DNA from 2 places in the Robertmurraya beringensis genome. Region 1 is predicted to be linked to the other one. Evidence: riboswitches for the same ligand, from Rfam matches in the RefSeq annotation. Region 1 holds a riboswitch; the other holds the start of a gene.
The links. Region 1 has a riboswitch for cyclic di-GMP ahead of ACFFHF_RS13300 (EAL domain-containing protein). Riboswitches for the same ligand answer to the same signal wherever they lie in the genome.
Positions count from the first base shown of each region.

Region 2: it holds a riboswitch for cyclic di-GMP, as region 1 does, so the genes downstream of both, ACFFHF_RS12280 (GAF domain-containing protein) here and ACFFHF_RS13300 (EAL domain-containing protein) in region 1, are expected to answer to the same signal.

Region 1 covers NZ_JBHLUU010000096.1:738-13,549, forward strand. Annotated here, with positions in the region: gene ACFFHF_RS13290 (cell wall hydrolase) at 1-160, shown strand, start outside; gene ACFFHF_RS13295 (STAS domain-containing protein) at 186-1,013, opposite strand; cyclic di-GMP riboswitch class I at 1,216-1,303, shown strand; gene ACFFHF_RS13300 (EAL domain-containing protein) at 1,425-3,614, shown strand; gene ACFFHF_RS13305 (NAD(P)-binding domain-containing protein) at 3,620-4,489, shown strand; gene ACFFHF_RS13310 (cell wall hydrolase) at 4,786-5,382, shown strand; gene ACFFHF_RS13315 (hypothetical protein) at 5,529-5,660, opposite strand; gene ACFFHF_RS13320 (hypothetical protein) at 5,790-5,918, shown strand; gene ACFFHF_RS13325 (LysE family transporter) at 6,030-6,638, shown strand; gene ACFFHF_RS13330 (CBO0543 family protein) at 6,767-7,018, shown strand; gene ACFFHF_RS13335 (CBO0543 family protein) at 7,095-7,571, opposite strand; gene ACFFHF_RS13340 (DUF2238 domain-containing protein) at 7,596-8,222, opposite strand; gene ACFFHF_RS13345 (EAL domain-containing protein) at 8,427-10,772, shown strand; gene ACFFHF_RS13350 (PstS family phosphate ABC transporter substrate-binding protein) at 10,905-12,050, shown strand; gene ACFFHF_RS13355 (YnfA family protein) at 12,113-12,439, shown strand; gene ACFFHF_RS13360 (GNAT family N-acetyltransferase) at 12,493-12,812, opposite strand, start outside.
Region 2 covers NZ_JBHLUU010000081.1:834-7,133, forward strand. Annotated here, with positions in the region: gene ACFFHF_RS12265 (PTS mannitol transporter subunit IICBA) at 1-1,317, shown strand, start outside; gene ACFFHF_RS12270 (BglG family transcription antiterminator) at 1,397-3,505, shown strand; gene ACFFHF_RS12275 (mannitol-1-phosphate 5-dehydrogenase) at 3,505-4,647, shown strand; cyclic di-GMP riboswitch class I at 4,873-4,959, shown strand; gene ACFFHF_RS12280 (GAF domain-containing protein) at 5,147-5,773, shown strand.

The DNA.
Region 1 (12,812 bases):
AGCGGATGTGGAATCAGTGGAAGCGGTAGAAGAGGCTCTAGTTGACAAAGAGAATGATTCAGAGGCTATATATTTTTATAATCCGGAAATCGCAACGGACACATGGATTTTATCAAGACAAGTGATAGAAACAATTGGAAACCATCGATTTGCGATTTAAAAACCAGGGAAAAACCCTGGTTTTTCTATTGAATAATGTATTGCTTTAATGCTTGTTGTAAAGTTCCTAATGTTTTTGTCTTCATAAAGAAGGAGGAAATATCTAAATGAATCATCTTTTTAACCACTTCGGCACGTAAACCAGTAATAATCGAATGGCAACCCATCATGGAAGTACCATCGATGATTTTCATGAGATGATCGATCACGTCGGGTTCCATATTGCCAATTCCTGATAAATCAATAATTAACGTTTGAATTCGTAGTCTTCCAATTTCTGTGAGAACCTTTTCTTCAAGTATGGCCGTTCGGAAGGAGTCTACGGTCCCAATTAAAGGCAAAATACATACAGAAGAAGTGATTGGAATAATAGGTACTGATAGATTTTCAACTAGTTGTCTTTGTGCAACAATTAGGGCATCTTTGTAATTTGAATAACTGATAAAGAAAGTATTCAAAAACTGGTCGACACGGTTATTAATTTGTAGCTCGAGATGAAAGAAGTCATCCAAATCATATTTGTTGGAAAGATTGTTAAACGATTGAATAAATCTCCAAAGTGTACGCCTTATCGCTTGAACCCACTCCAGTTTGAAGGATAATTCAATTGAATGGGTTGCCCAGACAATTCCCTCCTGCTTGGCAAAAGCTTTCAGTGCATCTTCATTACCATCAATAATGTCAATGACCAGCTTTTGAGCATTCGAGACTAAGTTGATATTACCGATCCTTAGTATTTCATCGATCCGATCTTTTACATTTACAGCCTCTAGAAGAAGTGAGTTCTTAAATTTATCTTTATTTTCTTCAATAAAGTATTTTAAGTCAAAAGAAGCTTGATATGTAAGTTCCATAAGATGTTCCCCCTTTTACATTTCCCCAAGAACTGATACCCGTAAAATGTATTTGATAAACATGTTTTTACAATAAATATTAATTATATATTTAATGAGGAAAAAGAACGATTTTTTAATTAAAAAAAACAGTGACTTTTATCATAGTTATCGACTATTTTCGACAAATCTTCTATAATATGTTTGCTAAAATATAAAATAAAATTGAAAAAGGCAAACTCATTGAAAGGTGGGGACGCAAAGCTACAGGTCTAAGGTTCAAAAGGAACTAGGATGGCTGAGTTGCCAAGGGAATAATCGGAAGACCTATATCCCTTTTGGTATAGGTCTTTTCTGTATTTCTTTAAATTTATTGGCCATACACCTTTAACATTACAATAGAAATATAACAGAAGAGAAGAAGGTCATGTCATGAGCAACCAAAAATTCGATTTATTGGAGAAAGTGTTTCATACAAGTAATGATTACTTAATTGTAAAAGATGTTAATGGAAGATGGATCGAAGCAAATAAAAAGACCCTGCAATTATTTGATATTGAGGAAGGGGCATATAAGGGAAAAACGGATGAACAACTTGCACAGAAATACAAAAAGTTTGAGAACTATGGTCCTATTTGTGTTCATTCAGACAATCAAGCGTGGGTAAGTAAAACAGAATTTCAATTAAAAGAATCGTTTCGTATGGATGGGAATGACTATACATTTCATGTTAGAAAGATTCCACTTTATGATGAGAACGGTTATGCAGATAGTTTAGTCGTAGTAGGTAGAAATATTACGGAGCAAGAAAAATACCAAGCCATTAGTGATAAACAGTATAAAGCCTTACAAATGATTGCGTCAGGTGAACCATTAATTGATGTTTTTCGAAATATTGTGAATGCTGTGGAGGTACTATCTAGTAACAGTATTTGCTCGATAATGTTTTATGAAGAGAGTGAGAATTGGTTACGTAACGGATATTCACATAGCTTTCCAGATGGATTTTTAAAGAAAATCGACCGGTTTCCAGTTGGTTTGAACTATGCATCTTGTGGACATGCTGCTTTCACGAAAGAGATAGCAATTGTCTCGGATATTGAAACTGACCCATCTTGGTCTAATTGGAAAACGATCCCTTTGAGCTATCAATTGCATTCTTGTTGGTCGATTCCCATTCTGTCGTCAAAAGGAGAATTATTCGGTACATTTGCGATCTATCATCCTGAAGTAAGAAAACCAAAGTCGTATGAAATCGAATTACTTAAAGTATTTAGTTATTTAACTGGATTAGCGATTGAAAGGGATAATCAGGTAAAAGAAATCCAATACTTGGCATCTCATGACACATTAACAAATCTCCCGAATATCCGATTTTTAAAGGATGTTATTGATCGTTTAATTAGTAGACAAGATGAGTTTGCGATTTTGTTTATTGATTTAGACCGATTTAAGCCTATTAATGATACCTTCGGACACGCGGTAGGAGATCAGGTGTTAAGTGAAGTAGCAAGGCGGATAAACTCAAATATCCCGAAGAAAGGGATCGTCACCCGTATGGGTGGTGATGAATTTGTCATCCTTTTAAGAAAAATGAAAATTGAGAAACAACCAAAAGCAGTGGCAGAAAAAATATTACAAGAAATAAAAGAACCGATAATAATAAATGACAGAGAGTTTTACGTATCAGCTAGTATTGGGATCAGTATGTACCCATTTCATGGTCATACAGGGGACATATTAATTAGAAATGCAGATGTTGCGATGTATAGTGTAAAAGGCGAGGATGGACAATCCATCCAAATGTTCAATGATTCCCTCACGAAGCACGGTACAGAATTATTTATGTTACAAGGAGAACTTCGTGAAGCAATCAAGCAAGAGCAATTTTTTATACAATATCAACCGAAAATTCAATTGGCAACAGGTAAATTTACTGGTCTAGAAGCACTCATCAGATGGAAGCATCCACTGAAGGGGAACATCAGTCCTGACACATTTATCCCATTAGCAGAGGAAAGTGGATTTATTGATGCGTTAGGAGAATGGGTTCTCCGGGAAGTATGTTTACAGGTAAAGAAGTGGAGGGAGACAAACCTAGCACATTTACCTGTTGCAGTAAATGTGTCTGTGAGACAATTTGTTTTAAATGATATCCCCAGTTTAGTGGAAGATATTCTAGCAGAATATGATCTACCATCCGAATCAATTGAGATTGAAATTACAGAAAGTGTGTTAAGTAAGCATGAATATTTAATTCAAAATGCAGTTAGCAAGCTTCAAGAAATTGGAGTGAAAGTGTCAATTGATGATTTTGGGACAGGATATGCTTCAATGACGTATTTAAAACAATTTCGTGCAAATAAAATCAAAATTGATCGTTCTTTTATCAGCTCTCTTCCACATGATGTAAATGAAGCAGCCATCGTTTCTGCGGTTATTACATTAGCGCGTGATTTACATATGGATGTTATTGCAGAGGGCATTGAGACGAAGGAACAACTCGACTTTTTATTAGAAAAAGGCTGTTCTGAAGGCCAAGGGTACTATTTCAGTCGTCCGGTATCTTCAAATGAAATCGAGGAACTATTTGAAAGAGTAAATAAATTTAAAAGGGAGTGAAAACTTTGAAAGTTGGATTGATCGGCTTAGGAAATATGGGTTTACCGATGGCTGAAAATCTTTTGAAAAATGGCTATGAATTAGTAGTATACAATCGGACGAAAAGTAAATGCCATGACCTAACCACAAAAGGAGCCATTATAGCTAACACTCCTGCTGAAGCAGCAAGACAAACGAATATCGTACTTACTATTCTTTCTGACGATACAGCATTGGAGAACGTTGTGTTTGGTGAGGAAGGAATACTTGCGGGGTTACAACCAGGAGGCATTCATGTGTCTATCAGTACCATCAGTGTGTACTTGGCAAAAAAACTAACGGTTGACCATGAAAATGCCAGTCAACATTTTATTTCTTCCACCGTTTTAGGTCGTCCTGAGGCAGCGGCAGCAGCTGCTTTACGCTTTATAGTTGCAGGTCCAGAAGAGGCAAGGAAGAAAGTAAAACCCATCCTTCAATCGTTAGGGCAAGATGTTTTTATTGTTGGTGAACAAGGGTATTTATCAAATGTGGCTAAACTAGGAAACAACTTCTTACTTGTTTCCATGCTAGAGTCCTTATCAGAGATCTTGGTTATGGTAGAGAAACATGGAGTTGAACCAAAGCAGTTTTTAGAAATTATTAATTCTCTGTTTGCATCTCCAGTTTATAATACTTATGGAAAAATGATGACAAATGAACAGTTTGATCCTGCTGGCTTTAAGCTAAAGCTAGGATTAAAGGATGTGAACCTAATGATTGATGCAGCGAATGAGGTATCCACCCTGTTGCCAATTGCTAATCTCGCGCAATCTCACTACAGTTATGCGATCGAAAAAGGCTGGGGAGATTTAGATTGGTCAGCGATCATGAAGGTACTAAAGGAGATCAATTAAGTAGAGTCAATAGGCTCTACTTTTAATTTGTGGAGGAAAATAAGAGTCGGGGTTAGGCAAAATTTTGACCAAAAAGCTTGTCATCATTTAGAAATATACCTGTAATATCCCTCGAATCAAGAAAAAAATGAAGAGACATTGCTGGAAATTTGATCCTTTTCAAAGCTTATGAACCGTTGATGCTATTGCTATTGGGAAAATTAACTAATTGAAGGGAAATTTTGGTTCATGAAACGGTATGTTACATCTGGTAATCTACTAGTTGTTCGAGAAAACAGCAATTGGAGGTACAAACTATGAAAATGGTAAAAAAATTACTAGTGATCTCAACTCTATCATTTACATTGGTTGGATTCGGATCAGCAGCAGGTGCTGCAACTCAATCACATGTAGTACAAAAAGGAGATACGTTCTGGAATATCGGGTCAAAGTATGGTGTATCTGTACTAAATTTAATGAAGCAAAATAACAAAACGACATCACTATTATATCCAGGTGAAAAGCTAGTGATTCCTGCAACTAATTTGTCAGCAGCTGATAAGGATTTATTAGCGAGACTAGTAAGTGCGGAAGCTAAAGGGGAGTCTTACGCAGGGAAAGTAGCTGTTGCGACAGTGATTTTAAATCGTCTGAATCACCCAGATTTTCCTAATACAGTAAGTGAAGTCATTTATCAAATCGACCAAGGTTATTATGCATTTACACCTGTTAAAAATGGAACTATTAACCAGGCAGCAGATGAAGAATCAAAGCGTGCAGTTGACGAGGCGCTAGCGTTCCAAGGGCAAGGACAAGGTTCATTATACTTTTACAATCCACAAACAGCCGCAAGCGACTGGGTGTTCTCTCGTGAAACCACGATTACAATTGGAAACCATAGATTTGCGAAATAAATAATAGCAAGAGGGAATGTCCCTCTTGCATACATAACATTTCTACCCATAAATAGCCATTTGATCTCATCATTCGCTGTATTATGTAAAAGATAACGTATTGTGTTCAAATAAATAAGGCAGGAACTAATTCCTGCCTTATGGTGTTACTTTTGTTTTTTCTGTTGGGCCTTCATTTTATTACTTGTTAACTCAGCTGCGTATTCCTCTTGTGACATTCCTCGTTTTGCGCTTTCAGACTCAATCTTTCTAGTCTTGTTATCATTACGATTTGGCATAGTAACACCTCCCTTTAAACAAAGATATTTTGTACAAAGTTTACACTTCTATTCAAAGGAGAATACGTATGAAAAAAATAAGTAAACTAAAACCGTATTGCCAAACAAAGATAAGGAAGGTGAGACAAGATGGCGAAAAATAAAAACAATCAATTTAAGAATAATAAAAATGCTTTACCTAAAGCGGATGTAGAATTTTCGTCTGAAAATGGGTTAGAAAGAAAAGCGTTGAAGGCATTGAAGAAAGTAAATAAGTAAAAATGGAAAAGTCGAATTCCGTTATTTTAGGGAATTCGACTTTTCCAATTAGTAGAGACTCATCCAACTATTTCTTATAAACTATAAGAAATAGCATCAGGAGGAGTTTTCATGTTTGAAGCAATTATTCATGGGTTTATTTTAGCATTTGGATTAATCTTGCCTTTAGGAGTTCAAAATGTTTTTGTATTTAACCAAGGCGCGACACAAGCTCGATTTTTAGGGGCATTACCGGTGATTATTACTGCGGCTATTTGTGACACATTACTTATTTCCCTAGCCGTCTTAGGAGTCTCGGTGGTGGTTCTTGACTATGATTGGTTAAGAATGCTTTTGCTTTTTGCAGGCATCCTCTTTCTCATTTATATGGGATTTGTTACTTGGAATAGTAAACCAGCTATGAATGAAGGGGAGAGTGGAATATCTTTTTCACCGAAAAAACAAGTTATTTTTGCTATGTCGGTATCGTTGCTCAACCCTCATGCCATTTTAGATACAATTGGAGTGATTGGAACTAGCTCCTTAGCCTATTTAGGTTTTGAGAAACTAGCATTTGCTATTACTTGCATACTGGTCTCATGGCTGTGGTTCCTTGGCTTAGGAATTGTCGGAAGAATGTCGGGTAGGCTTGATCAATCTGGTCGCTTCTTATTGATCTTAAATAAAATCTCAGCAATTGTCATGTGGGGGACAGCTATTTATATTGGTGTTACCCTATGAGTTTCAAAAAAAGGTCTAAAACCATTGGGATAGAGGTCCATGCTTTTTTGTTTGCCTGCATACTTCATCTATGAATAGATGGAAGAATTGGAGGGAACATACAAACAAAATCATTCAACCATCCATATATATTTCCCGCGTATTTACTTTATCGAGATGCTATCATTCCTCTACTCGTACTCATTTTCGTGAATGGTTTTTATACAACCAAAGGATTGCGAATTAGGGCAATTTATTTCTTTATATGCTTCATCTGTTTACATGCTATGGAAGTACTTTTACTACAGTATAAAATAATCGAATATCTCAAATGGAAATGGTTGTTTTCAGCTATCACAAATGTTGGATACCTGATGATGGGATTATTCATAGTTCATTGATAAAATGAAATAAAAGTCAATCTTCTTTAAGGGAAGATTGGCTTTTATACTGAAGAAGTTTATTTCATAAAAGTCTTTATTGAGTCTTAGATAAACTTCTAATCATACCCATAAGCGCTCGTACAATAAGAAAACTAAAGGCGATCGACAGAAAACTATAATAGGAGTTCCACGATTTTTTATAGTTTATCAATTTTGTCTTCCTTTCAAGAAAGTGTTCAGCTATGGCAGAGGGAACACTAAAATAAAGACATTTTTTTACTATGTCAAATACGCTAGAGGTTTTAGTGATTTGGTTAAAATACACACATGAGATCGGGAACAGTAAATAACTAAATAATACACTGATATCAAAGCCGCTGATTAGATTCACAGGATATTTTAAGAACCCTTTTCTTACAAGTAAGTTATCAATAAAGGTAGCGAAGTAACTTTTCAGAAAAAATACTAGCAACCAATCTTTAATAGGTGGTTTCCTTAATAAGTTAATGAACAACCCAAGACTGATAATAAATAAAGCTTTCAAAATATTCATTTCTAATTTATTCCTCATAATATCCTCCTTACTTGAAATAGTTTATCCATCGGACTTTTTCCTCAAGTATTTATTATGTACGCTAGTAAGAAGAATCAAAGCAATGATTGAGCCTGCAAGGGTAAGCGACATATCCCACTGTGAATCCCATATATCACCTTGAGTGCCTAAAAAATCCTTCGATGCTTTTCCGCCATGTGTAATGATCGACACAAGCCATTCAATGATCTCATATAAAGCCGAAATAGCAAGGGCTACACTTAAGGAAAGGGAAGCTAACCATTTTCCTTTTGATAGTGATGATTTTCGGATTAAGATTTCTCTTATAACGATGATCAAAAGTCCTTTTAAGAAATGACCGAACCGATCATAGTGATTTCTTTCGAAATGAAAATCATCTTTAATCCAATTAAAAAGGGGGACTTCAGAGTAGGTATAGTGCCCTCCGATAAAAGTGAAAATGGACAGAATAGCAATGATGAAGTAGGAAAGGGTTGTGAGTTGAAATTTTTTATAAATAGCAATCACAACAAGCAGTCCAATAACCGCAGGGAGTACCTCCAATGTCCATATTCGATAACCAACAGGTTTAATAGCCGACCAAATAAAAACAGCAACTACAATTAGTAGCAGGAGCAAATGAATTTTTATGCCAGCCTTTTTACTCAATATTTTCACCTCCACTTATAGTATTGACAATCGATAGTAGGTAAATGCAGTCAAGTAGTTCGTTCGAAGGATACACTCCATCTGCAGGTTTCTTTAATGGAATATCAAAATGGTTGTTATTAAAAAGTGGCAAAGCATTTACAGAAGAGCTGCTAAGCTCTTGACTGACCTTGCCAAATCTTTAATGAAGTAGATGGAAGCTGGATGGACCTGTATAAGGTTTATCCAGTTTTTTGCATTATTAATGAGTTAATACAAATAATAGGAAAAATACGTTTCGGATTTGTGAAGGGAAATGGTGTTCGCATGTGGAAGGATTGGGGCGTAGCAAAGAAAGCAGCATTACACTTTGTCATTTTTTATATCACCATTAGCTGCTTGTGGGTTTTATTATCCGATTATATTTTCACAAGAAACCTAAATAATTTTCCTGAATGGATGAATACGTCAAAAGGCATGTTTTTTATCATATTAAGTGGGTTTGTCTTCTATAATTTATTAAAAAAAATGATCAAAGATATTATTAAAGATGAGCGTTATTACAGACTAATTGTAGAAAATGCTTCTGATTTAATTTTGGTGATTGATCAGCATGGAAAAATGGAGTACATTTCTCCATCGCTTCTATCGATTGTTGGCTATCACCCACAGGATTACATTGGAAAAACGGTAAAAGAAATATTCAGCCAAGAAGAGATAACAAAATTAAGGTACAGCTATATACTAAAAGATCAAAATGTACCAATAAAATTTAGAATAAAGAATAAAAGTGGGAGAACCATTCTTCTCGAAGGTAAAGGGGTGTCCATCGCTGACGAAAAGGATTCAGGCCGGTATGTCGTTATTGTTCAAGATATTACGGAACGTGACAGAGCCGAAAGAGATCTATTAGAAAGTGAAGAGAGATATCGGAAGCTAGTCGAATATTCACCTGAAACAACTTTGATACATAAAAATAGAAAAATCATTTACGTGAACCAAGCTGGCGTAAGGTTAATAGGGGCTCATCATTCTAAGGAAGTCATGGGAAGAGATGTGCTAGATTTTATCTATCCAGAGGACCTAAACCAGGCTATTGAAAAGATGAAGCAAGTCAAAAAGGGGATATCTGAAATTAGTGAATATCGTATCCTAAGGTTAGATGGTACAGTCATTTATACGGATATGATGGCGTTTTTAACGACCTATGAGGGAGAAGAAGCTACTCAAGTCATAGTCAGAGATATTTCAAAACGGAAAAAAGCAGAAGAACAAGTTCAGTTATTAGCATATTACGATTCATTAACCGGCATGGCAAATCGCAATCTTTTGTATGAGCATTTAAACGAAACAGTAACAAGAAGCGAAAAGATAGGACAATCCTTTGCTGTCATGTTTTTGGATTTAGATCGGTTTAAGATGATCAATGATACGTATGGACATAGTTTTGGGGATTTATTATTACAGAAGGTAGCTACGAGACTAAAGAACTCTATAGGTGAGGAAGGAAGTATCTTTCGTTATGGAGGGGACGAGTTTATTATTGTCCTAAAAACTGGTAAACGGTCTAGAGTGTCTGAGATAGCGGAAAAAATCATTTTTACGTTAGCTTCCCCATTTGTAATCAATGACCGACAAATGTTCATTTCAACAAGTATAGGAATAAGTGTCTACCCAAAAGATGGAGATAATGTAGAAGCGATTATCCAAAATTCAGATATTGCCATGTACAATGCAAAGGAAAATGGAAAGAATAATTACCAATATTACACTTCTTCTCTAAATCTTAGTAATCAAAGGCGAATGGAATTAGAAACTGGGCTACGGAATGCTATTAACAATAACGAGTTGAGCCTTCATTATCAACCTCAGGTAAACCTTGTATCCAATCAAATCATTGGATTAGAAGCATTGGTCCGTTGGCAACACCCTAAATATGGTTTTATCTCTCCAGCAGAATTTATCCCACTTGCCGAAGAGACAGGCCTCATTTTCTCGATTGGAAAGTGGGTATTAAAAACGGCTTGTACACAGTGTAAGCAATGGATTGATTTCGGTTTACCGATTGAGAGTGTATCAGTTAATGTGTCTCCCTTACAATTTCGAGAGAAAAACTTTGTTTCATCCGTCAATCAGATACTAGAGGAGTCGGACCTACCTCCGAGATATCTTGAACTAGAAATTACCGAAAGTGTAACTAGCAATGTGAATCAAGCACTGAGCATTATGAAAGAAATTAAAGAACTCGGGGTAAGATTTGCTATTGATGACTTTGGTACGGGGTATTCTTCTCTTAACTACTTAAGACATTTTCCCATTCATAAGTTAAAAATTGATAAATCTTTCATTGATGAAATCAATCAGCATAAGGATGGAGAAGAGATTGTAAAAACAATCATTGAATTGGGCAATCGGTTACGTTTTCAGGTCATTGCTGAAGGAGTAGAAGACGAACAGCAACTTTCCTTCTTAAAAGAAAATAACTGCTATTTAGCGCAAGGGTATTTCTTTAGTAAGCCACTTCCGGCAGAGGAGATTGAAGTTCTTTTAAGAAAGAAAATAGTGGAGTAAAATACCTTCCAAAAGCTTTTAGATGGAAGGTATTTAATTTGTTTATAAAATTTTCCAAATTCTCTTTCCTTCAATTGGAAATATAGTTATAATTAGTGTAAAAATACACTATTTGTTTAACAGGAGGGAATTATGAGGTTATTTGGAGCGATTGTAGTTGTTTTCGTTTTTGGGTTTATTGGATTCTATGGAACTATCATTCTAACAATCTCAAGATCGTCCGAGTTTTATCCTATTTTTACCCCTATTGTGGCACTTGGTTTAATGATTATTTCAATCTTAGGTATTTATGACCAATTGAAGAAAAAGGTAGTAAAACGACTCTCAATCGGATTTCTGGCTCTGGCTGTATGTGTGGTGGGTGGCTTTGAAGCTTATCAATCTTATTTAAAAAGTCTGGAAGTGGTAAGTACGCAAGATGTGGATTTATCTCAATATCTCCCGTTTGTTGAAAACTCAAAGGTGGTAACGTTAGATGAGGCTTCTACGTTTAACATTGAAGAAAATCCTCCAACTCTAGATGGAGCCACGGCTCTTTATCCGGTATATGCAGGATTTGTTCAAGCTGTTTACCCGGAAAAAGAATATTCATTAGATGAAAGTGAAGTGGTTTCGACTCAAACGAGTTTTGCGTTTGAGCGTTTAGTAAAAGGTGAGGTTGATATGGTTTTTATGGCACACCCGTCTGAGGAACAAATGAAGAATGCTAGACTCCAAGGAGTGGAACTAACTTTAACCCCGATTGGAAGAGAAGCCTTTGTGTTTTTTGTTCACAAAAACAATCCAGTGGAGGAGCTAACGGTTGAGCAAATTCAAGGGATCTATTCAGGAGAAATTACCAACTGGAAGGAAGTAGGAGGAAAGGACGAAGAAATCCGTGCCTTCCAACGACCAGAAGGAAGTGGCAGTCAATCAGCACTAATCAATTTTATGGGAGATATCCCCATTATGGATCCGCCATCAAAGGATATCGTTTCCGGAATGGGAGGCATCATTCGGGAAACGAGTAATTATCAAAACCGTCGAAATGCTATCGGTTACTCGTTCAGACATTTTTCAGAGGAGATGGTGCAGAATGGAAAAATAAAGAATATTTCCGTAAATGGGGTACTTCCTACAAAAGAAAATATCCAGAGCGAGACGTATCCAATTGTCGCCAATTTCTTCGCTATTACAGGGAACAGTCAAAACCCTCATCTTGATGAATTTCTCCAATGGATACAATCAGAGCAGGGGCAGGAAATTGTTGAGCGAACAGGTTATGTTCCGTTGAAGTGATTTCTGACTGTGGTAATATTATGTAATGAAAATTCATTAAAACAAAACAGGAAGTGGTTTCAATTATCAGTGCATTCATATTGTTTTTATGTGCAGGAATAGCTGAAATAGGTGGTGGCTACTTAATTTGGCTTTGGCTACGAGAGGGCAAACCGGTGTATTGGGGAATAGCTGGTGGAATCGCATTAGCTCTATATGGTGTGATTGCAGCATTTCAATCTTTTCCTTCCTTTGGTAGAGTATATGCAGCCTATGGTGGAGTGTTCGTTGTGCTTTCTGTCCTATGGGGATGGGGAGTGGATAAGAAAACACCTGATTTATATGATTGGGTAGGAGCTGCAATCTGTGTATTAGGGGCTGCCATTATCCTTTTTGCCCCACGTCAATAAAAAGGCGTATTGCTTAGAACGTAGCAATACGCTTTTTTTCTTATTGAAAGTAATTATTTCGTTAATTCTTTTTTCATTAAAACATGAGGAATGTTTGCGTCCATAAAAACATCTGAGGCGGTGTGATAGCCCAGCTTTTTATAAAAGCCTTCTGCTTGGGTTTGGCCGTGCAATTTTGCATGTGTCATGCCTTTTTCAAGAGCGATTTCTTCCAGTGTTGAAATGATCAATTTTCCAAGTCCATATTTTCGGTACTCTTCCAATATACATATTCTTTCTAATTTGCCAAAGTGGTCGACAAATCTTACACGTCCCGTACCTACGGCATCTTCCTGATAATATACTAAAATATGTTCGCAATCTGCACCTAATG
Region 2 (6,300 bases), on a different contig from region 1:
CTTTCACCCATTGGTGTGGAACAAGTAAAACAAACGGGACAATCCATTCTGTTCCTTCTTGAAGCAAATCCAGGTCCTGGAATTGGTGTCCTACTTGCGTATATGTTTTTTGGAAAAGGAACAGCAAAGAAATCAGCACCAGGTGCAGGAATCATTCACTTTTTCGGTGGAATTCATGAGATTTATTTCCCATATATCTTAATGCGCCCTATGTTATTTTTCGCTGTCATCCTAGGTGGAATGAGTGGAGTATTTACATTGGTTCTATTAGGCGGTGGATTATTTGCTCCATCATCACCAGGTAGTATTCTTGCCATTACTGCGGTTACCCCACATCATGCAAGTGCATATATAGCAAACTTTGCTGGTGTAATTGTGGCAGCAGTCGTGTCATTTATTGTTTCTTCCTTTATTCTGAAAACGGGGAAACAGGGGGAAGATGACCTAGAAGCAGCCGCTCAAAAAATGCAAGAAATGAAAGGGAAGAAAAGCTCTGTATCAAATGTACTTACAGATCAAGGAGCTATCCCTGACAATGTTACAAAGATTATCTTTGCATGTGATGCTGGAATGGGTTCAAGCGCTATGGGAGCATCGTTGTTACGTAAAAAAGTAAAAGAAGCGGGAATGGATATCGGGGTTACCAATATGGCTATTAGTAATCTTCCAGCGGACGCTCAAATTGTCATTACACAGGAGGAGCTAACTCCTAGAGCAAAAAACAAAGTACCAAACGCTTATCATATTTCTGTTGATAATTTCCTTTCAAGTCCTGAGTACGATAAGCTCATTAGTGAGTTGCAATTTCCAGCAAGTTCCACTCTTCATGAAGTCGTTGAAGATGCAGAAGAGAATGCTACCGATCATTTGAATGAGGAAGAATCACATAACGATGATTTGCTTCGTCCTGAAAATGTCTTTATCAATCAGGAGTTTGCCAATAAGGAAGAAGCCATTCGCTTTGCCGGTCAAGCATTAAAGAATGCAGGTTACGTCGATGAAAGCTATATCGAAGCGATGATTGAGAGAGATAACATGACTTCTACGTATATGGGAAATGATGTTGCGATTCCCCATGGAACAGAAGAAGCGAAGAAGGCAGTTATTAGATCAGGATTTACTGTCCTTCAGGTTCCGAATGGCGTGGATTTTGATGGACAGAAAGTACGTTTAATCTTCGGTATTGCTGGAAAAGACGGTACACATCTTGAAATCCTTTCTGGTATCGCAATTACTTGCTCCGATATGGAAAATATCGAAAAAATGGCTCAAGCAAAAACAGCTCAAGAGATTATCGATATTATTGGTAAAAAGTAAATAAGAAATAAAAAATAGAAAAGCGTATGTCTGCGCTTTTCTATTTTCTAGTTATTTCACTCAGGAACGAGTTGATACCGTGGATATAACCTCAAGGGAAAAAGCCATCATTGAATTGATTATTAAAACTTCTGGAAAACATACCGTTCTCTCAATTGCCTCTTCCCTAAATGTAAGTACCAGGACGATACAACGTGATTTAAAGGCAACAGAAAGGATCATGGAGAAGTTTGGACTAAGGCTAACACGCAACATGGATCAAGGTCTTTCTATTGAGGGGAAGAATGAACAGATATACAGGTTAATTCAGCATATAGCAGGGAGTACTCCAATTGATCAAACTCCTCTCGAAAAAAAGCTTCGATTACTTTTGGCTGTATATGAAGAAGAACATTTTAAAATTCAAACGTTAGCCACTCACCTTGGTGTCAGTTCAGCAACATTAGCCATTTATCTGGACGAACTGGCGGAATGGCTAGAGGTTTTTCAATTACAGTTAACAAGGAAAAGAGGAGTAGGAGTAGAACTGCATGGTACAGAGGCGAACAAACGAAGAGCACTTGTCCATTTTTTTCTACAGTATTTTCACGATGAGTTAATAGAAAAGCTATTTATTTTGGAAAAGGGAAGTCCATCCGAGGAAAAGATTCTTCATTATTTTTATCATGATGAGTTATTAGAAGTACTTACCTTAGTCAATACTACCTTTCATAAAACCCAAGTCCGAGTAACAGATCGAGCATACTTGGAAGTAGTCTTACATATTTATATCACTTTAATGAGAACGGATGCTCACTTTTTGTTGGAAGAGGATGTAATCTTACAAGAAAAAGAGGTTGCGATTGAATATGATCTGATGTTGATGATTAGTCGTGAGTTAGAACGAAAGCTTGATATGAGCCTTACAAAAAGAGATATTCTTTTTTTAGCATTGATTCTAAAAGGTACAAAGCTTCAAGGTGCTGAGGCTGAACCTGAAAACATATTACTTGCTCAGCTGATTAAAAATGTGATTCGCTCTGTTTCTAATCAGCTTCAGGTCAATTTAACGGATGACTTCTCCTTATTTCAAGGGTTGCTTGCCCATATGGAGCCAGCGCTCTTTCGTATCGAACAGAAAATGGAGTCGTTTAATCCACTAAAAGAAGAAATCAAACGGAAGTATCCGGTTTTGTTTATGGCAGTAAAAAATAGTGTGAAGGAAGAGTTTAAGTCCATTGACTATTTTCCTGAGGACGAGATTGCTTTTATGGTGTTACACTTCGGTTCCGCATTATTAATGCAGGAAGAGCATTTGACCATTAAAGCCTTGGTGATTTGCCCTACCGGTATCGGGACTTCAAAGATGTTGGCTAGTAGAATCAAAAAAGAAATAGCAGAAATTGATTCAATTGATATTAAGTCGATTAAAGAAATATCGGAACATGTGAACTTACAAGCATATGACGTGATTATTTCCACTGTAAGATTGCCTTTCATCAATAAAGAATACATTTTAGTGAACCCGTTATTGAGTACGGAGAACATTGATACGATTAAAAGCTTTATACAGAATAATATTGAAGCCATAGCAAAGGGTGAAAAATACAAAAAGATCGAACGTCATTCTGTACCTTCATCTGTTGTTAAGAAAAACATCGATTTGCATGACATGCTAGAGGACATTAAGAGTATTCAACATAGTATAGAGTCTATCATGCAAAATTACCGATTTTACAGGATGAACCATTCGGAAAGCCAGGAATTGATCCTTAATAAAATGTTGCAGATTGCCGAGAAAGAGAATCTAGTGACTGAATCTGAGGACATTCTTTATTCGCTCAAAGAGAGGGAAAAAAGAGGGGGGCTCGGGATTCCTCAGACCAATTTAGCCTTATTTCATGCAAGAAATGAGCATGTGCGTGAGCTGATTTTCCAAATTGCTCATCTGCCTAATCCTTGTCTGGTTAGGGGAATGGATGGAAACATGGTCATGATGAAGAACCTATTGCTCATGCTGGCCCCATTAGAGTTAAGCAACAGACAGCAGGAGATTATTAGCTTAATTAGTACAAATATTATTGAAACCGATGAAGCTATTTTGATTTTTTCATCGGCAAATGAAGAACTAATTTATAAGAGATTAGAGTCTATTTTTTCGAATTATTTACAGTCGAATTTTAAAATAAATGATAGAGGGATGATGTAATGAAATTAGCAGTACATTTTGGAGCAGGTAACATCGGGAGAGGATTTATTGGAGCCCTTTTTTCTCAGTCAGGATACCATGTTACTTTCGTAGACATTGCCGAACCAATCATTAATCAATTAAATGATGAAAAACAATATAAAGTGAAGCTTGCCACAGATGCACAAGAGAGTATTCTTATTGAGAATGTTTCAGGATTGAATAATTTAACACAGGAAAATGAAGTAATAGAAACAATCAAGAAGGCAGCTTTTTTAACGACGGCTATTGGACCTAACATTCTCCCGAGAATAGCGCCTTTAATTGCAAAGGGATTGGCTGCAAGGGTAGAAGAGAATAGTGACAAGCTATATGTCATTGCCTGTGAAAATCAAATTTCCGCTACTGACTTATTAAAGGGTTATATTTTAGAGCATCTTGATAATCAAACGCAAGAAAAGGTACTTGCTCATGTAGAATTTTTAAATTCTGCTGTTGACCGTATCGTACCGATTCAAAATAATCAAGGTTCTCTCGATGTACTTGTTGAACCTTACCATGAATGGGTGGTAGAAACGAAAGAAGAAATTCCTCCTATTGAAGGAATGATTATCGTTCCTGAACTAGCTCCATTTATTGAAAGAAAGCTGTTTACGGTTAACACAGGACATGCCGTTATTGCTTATTTCGGTTATCTGGCAAAAAAAGAAACGATTGACCAAACTCTAGCGGATATGGATATCTACAATCAGGTGAAGGCCACACTTGGTGAGACGGGTGCTTATTTAATCAAACAGTACGATCTAGATCCGGAAGAACATCAGAAATATATTGAGAAAATCATAAAACGTTTCGAGAATTCTCATCTGCATGATGGTGTGACAAGAGTAGGTCGTTCCCCGTTAAGAAAGCTTGGACCAGAGGATCGACTCGTTCGTCCAGCCCTACAAGCTCTAAAAGCGGGCCTTTCTTACGATAATTTAGCAAAGGCTATTGCTGCAGCCTTACTTTTTGATTACAAAGATGATGAAGATGCAGTAAAGCTTCAGTCAATGATTAACGAACATGGAGTGTCGTATGTTCTTCAACAAGTATGTGGTCTTGAGGAGTCAAGCCAACTTGCTAATGATATTATTAGACATTATGAAGTATTAAAGGGGTAAAACCCTTTCTAGAGTAAGGTTGTCGGATGGTTACCGTCAACCTCTTTTTTTATCATGAATTAGGGCTTTTAGTGGTAGAACCTTACCCTACAAAGTTTTAAGGTATTTTAGTAATCTTGATATTGCATCCTATTACTGTATAATGATAAATTTAATGGGTATATGCTACTACTTTTGCAGATTAAATTGAAAATATTATTTTAGAGATTTTTAAAGAAAATATACCATCGATAATGGCAAACTTATTGAAAAATAAGGACGCAAAGCTACGGGTCTAAAGCTAGGTACAGCAATGATCGCCGGGTTACCGAAAGGGTTGGATTAATAAAATGGTAGGATTATTTCCTATTTTATTAAAGCTCACCAATCTTTTGGTGGGCTTTTTATTGTTAGTTATTAACACTTCACTCATTACTTCAAGCTCAGATAAATTAAAAATTTTATAAAGAGAGGTAGAAAAAAACGATTAAAATAATATGAAATATTATAGGAGAAACAAATGAAAAATAAGAACATAGTTGTCTTTATGAGGGAATACTCGTCAAATAAAAAAATTAAAGAATTACTAAAAAAAATAAATCCTTTGCTTGCTAAAAAAGAGAATAATCTAAGAATCCATCTAGAGGCGTTAATCAATAATGGGATAACCGAAGAGGAATTTATGGTATTAGATGCAAAAGTGAAGTTAGGTAAACTATGTCTGGATTTAGAAGAATTTATTCCTAATAGTTTTGCTACTATCCTTTTTTATGTGAAAGAGGAAAACAAGATCTATCATGGGGCTGCACCCAATATTCCTTTACAATATTTTGAATTTTTTCAGGATATAAATGATAAGCAACTGTTTCATGAAATGATTTGTGGTAGAGCAATTGCTTCAAGGGACATTGTTTACTCTGAGATTTTTTCGGATCCACAATGTATTCATGAGAGGCGAATTTCTTTGGAAAGAGGTTTCCAATCAGTTTGGTCAGTTCCTTTTTTTAAAAATGATTCAATAATTGGTACATTTGCCATTTATCAAACAATAAAGAAGAAGCCGTCTAGAAATCAAATAGAACAAGTAAAACAAAAGGTTTCTGAATATCAAGATGAAATATATAGATTTTCAAATAACATAGTTTAAAAAATGCTTAAACTGTGACCAGAAAAGTTTTACTAGGTAGTTACGAAAACCTGATTAGTGCAGTTTTAGTTTGTCCGGGTTGAGTACTCAATGTAGTTTATTGGTATTTTATAGCTAGATATTCTTTCTTACATTGGAGAGCCCGCTAGTAACTAGCGGGCTTTATTTTAGGTGACGGGGTCGAAGCCACAAGTGCAGTTACGTTCTAGGTTGGCTACTGGTATAGTAAAACCATATGAAAAAGGACAACCAGAAATATGGCTGAGCTTATATACACTATTAAACATGAGGTAAAAAAATGGACAAAATCATACACTCTCTAAAAAGTTTTCGTTACACCAAAGCGGTGTTTGTCAAGATAGTTGTCGCATTTAACTTGTTTACTAGTGTAAGAACGTAAGGGTAACTACCGCGCTTTGCTTGGTGGTCTTCTCATCAAAGAACAGAATTCATTCTGTTCTTTGATGAGAAGGGAATGGGTAGTTCAAGCTCAGTCGCAGTGGGGCTATTTTGTTCCATCCTTTTCT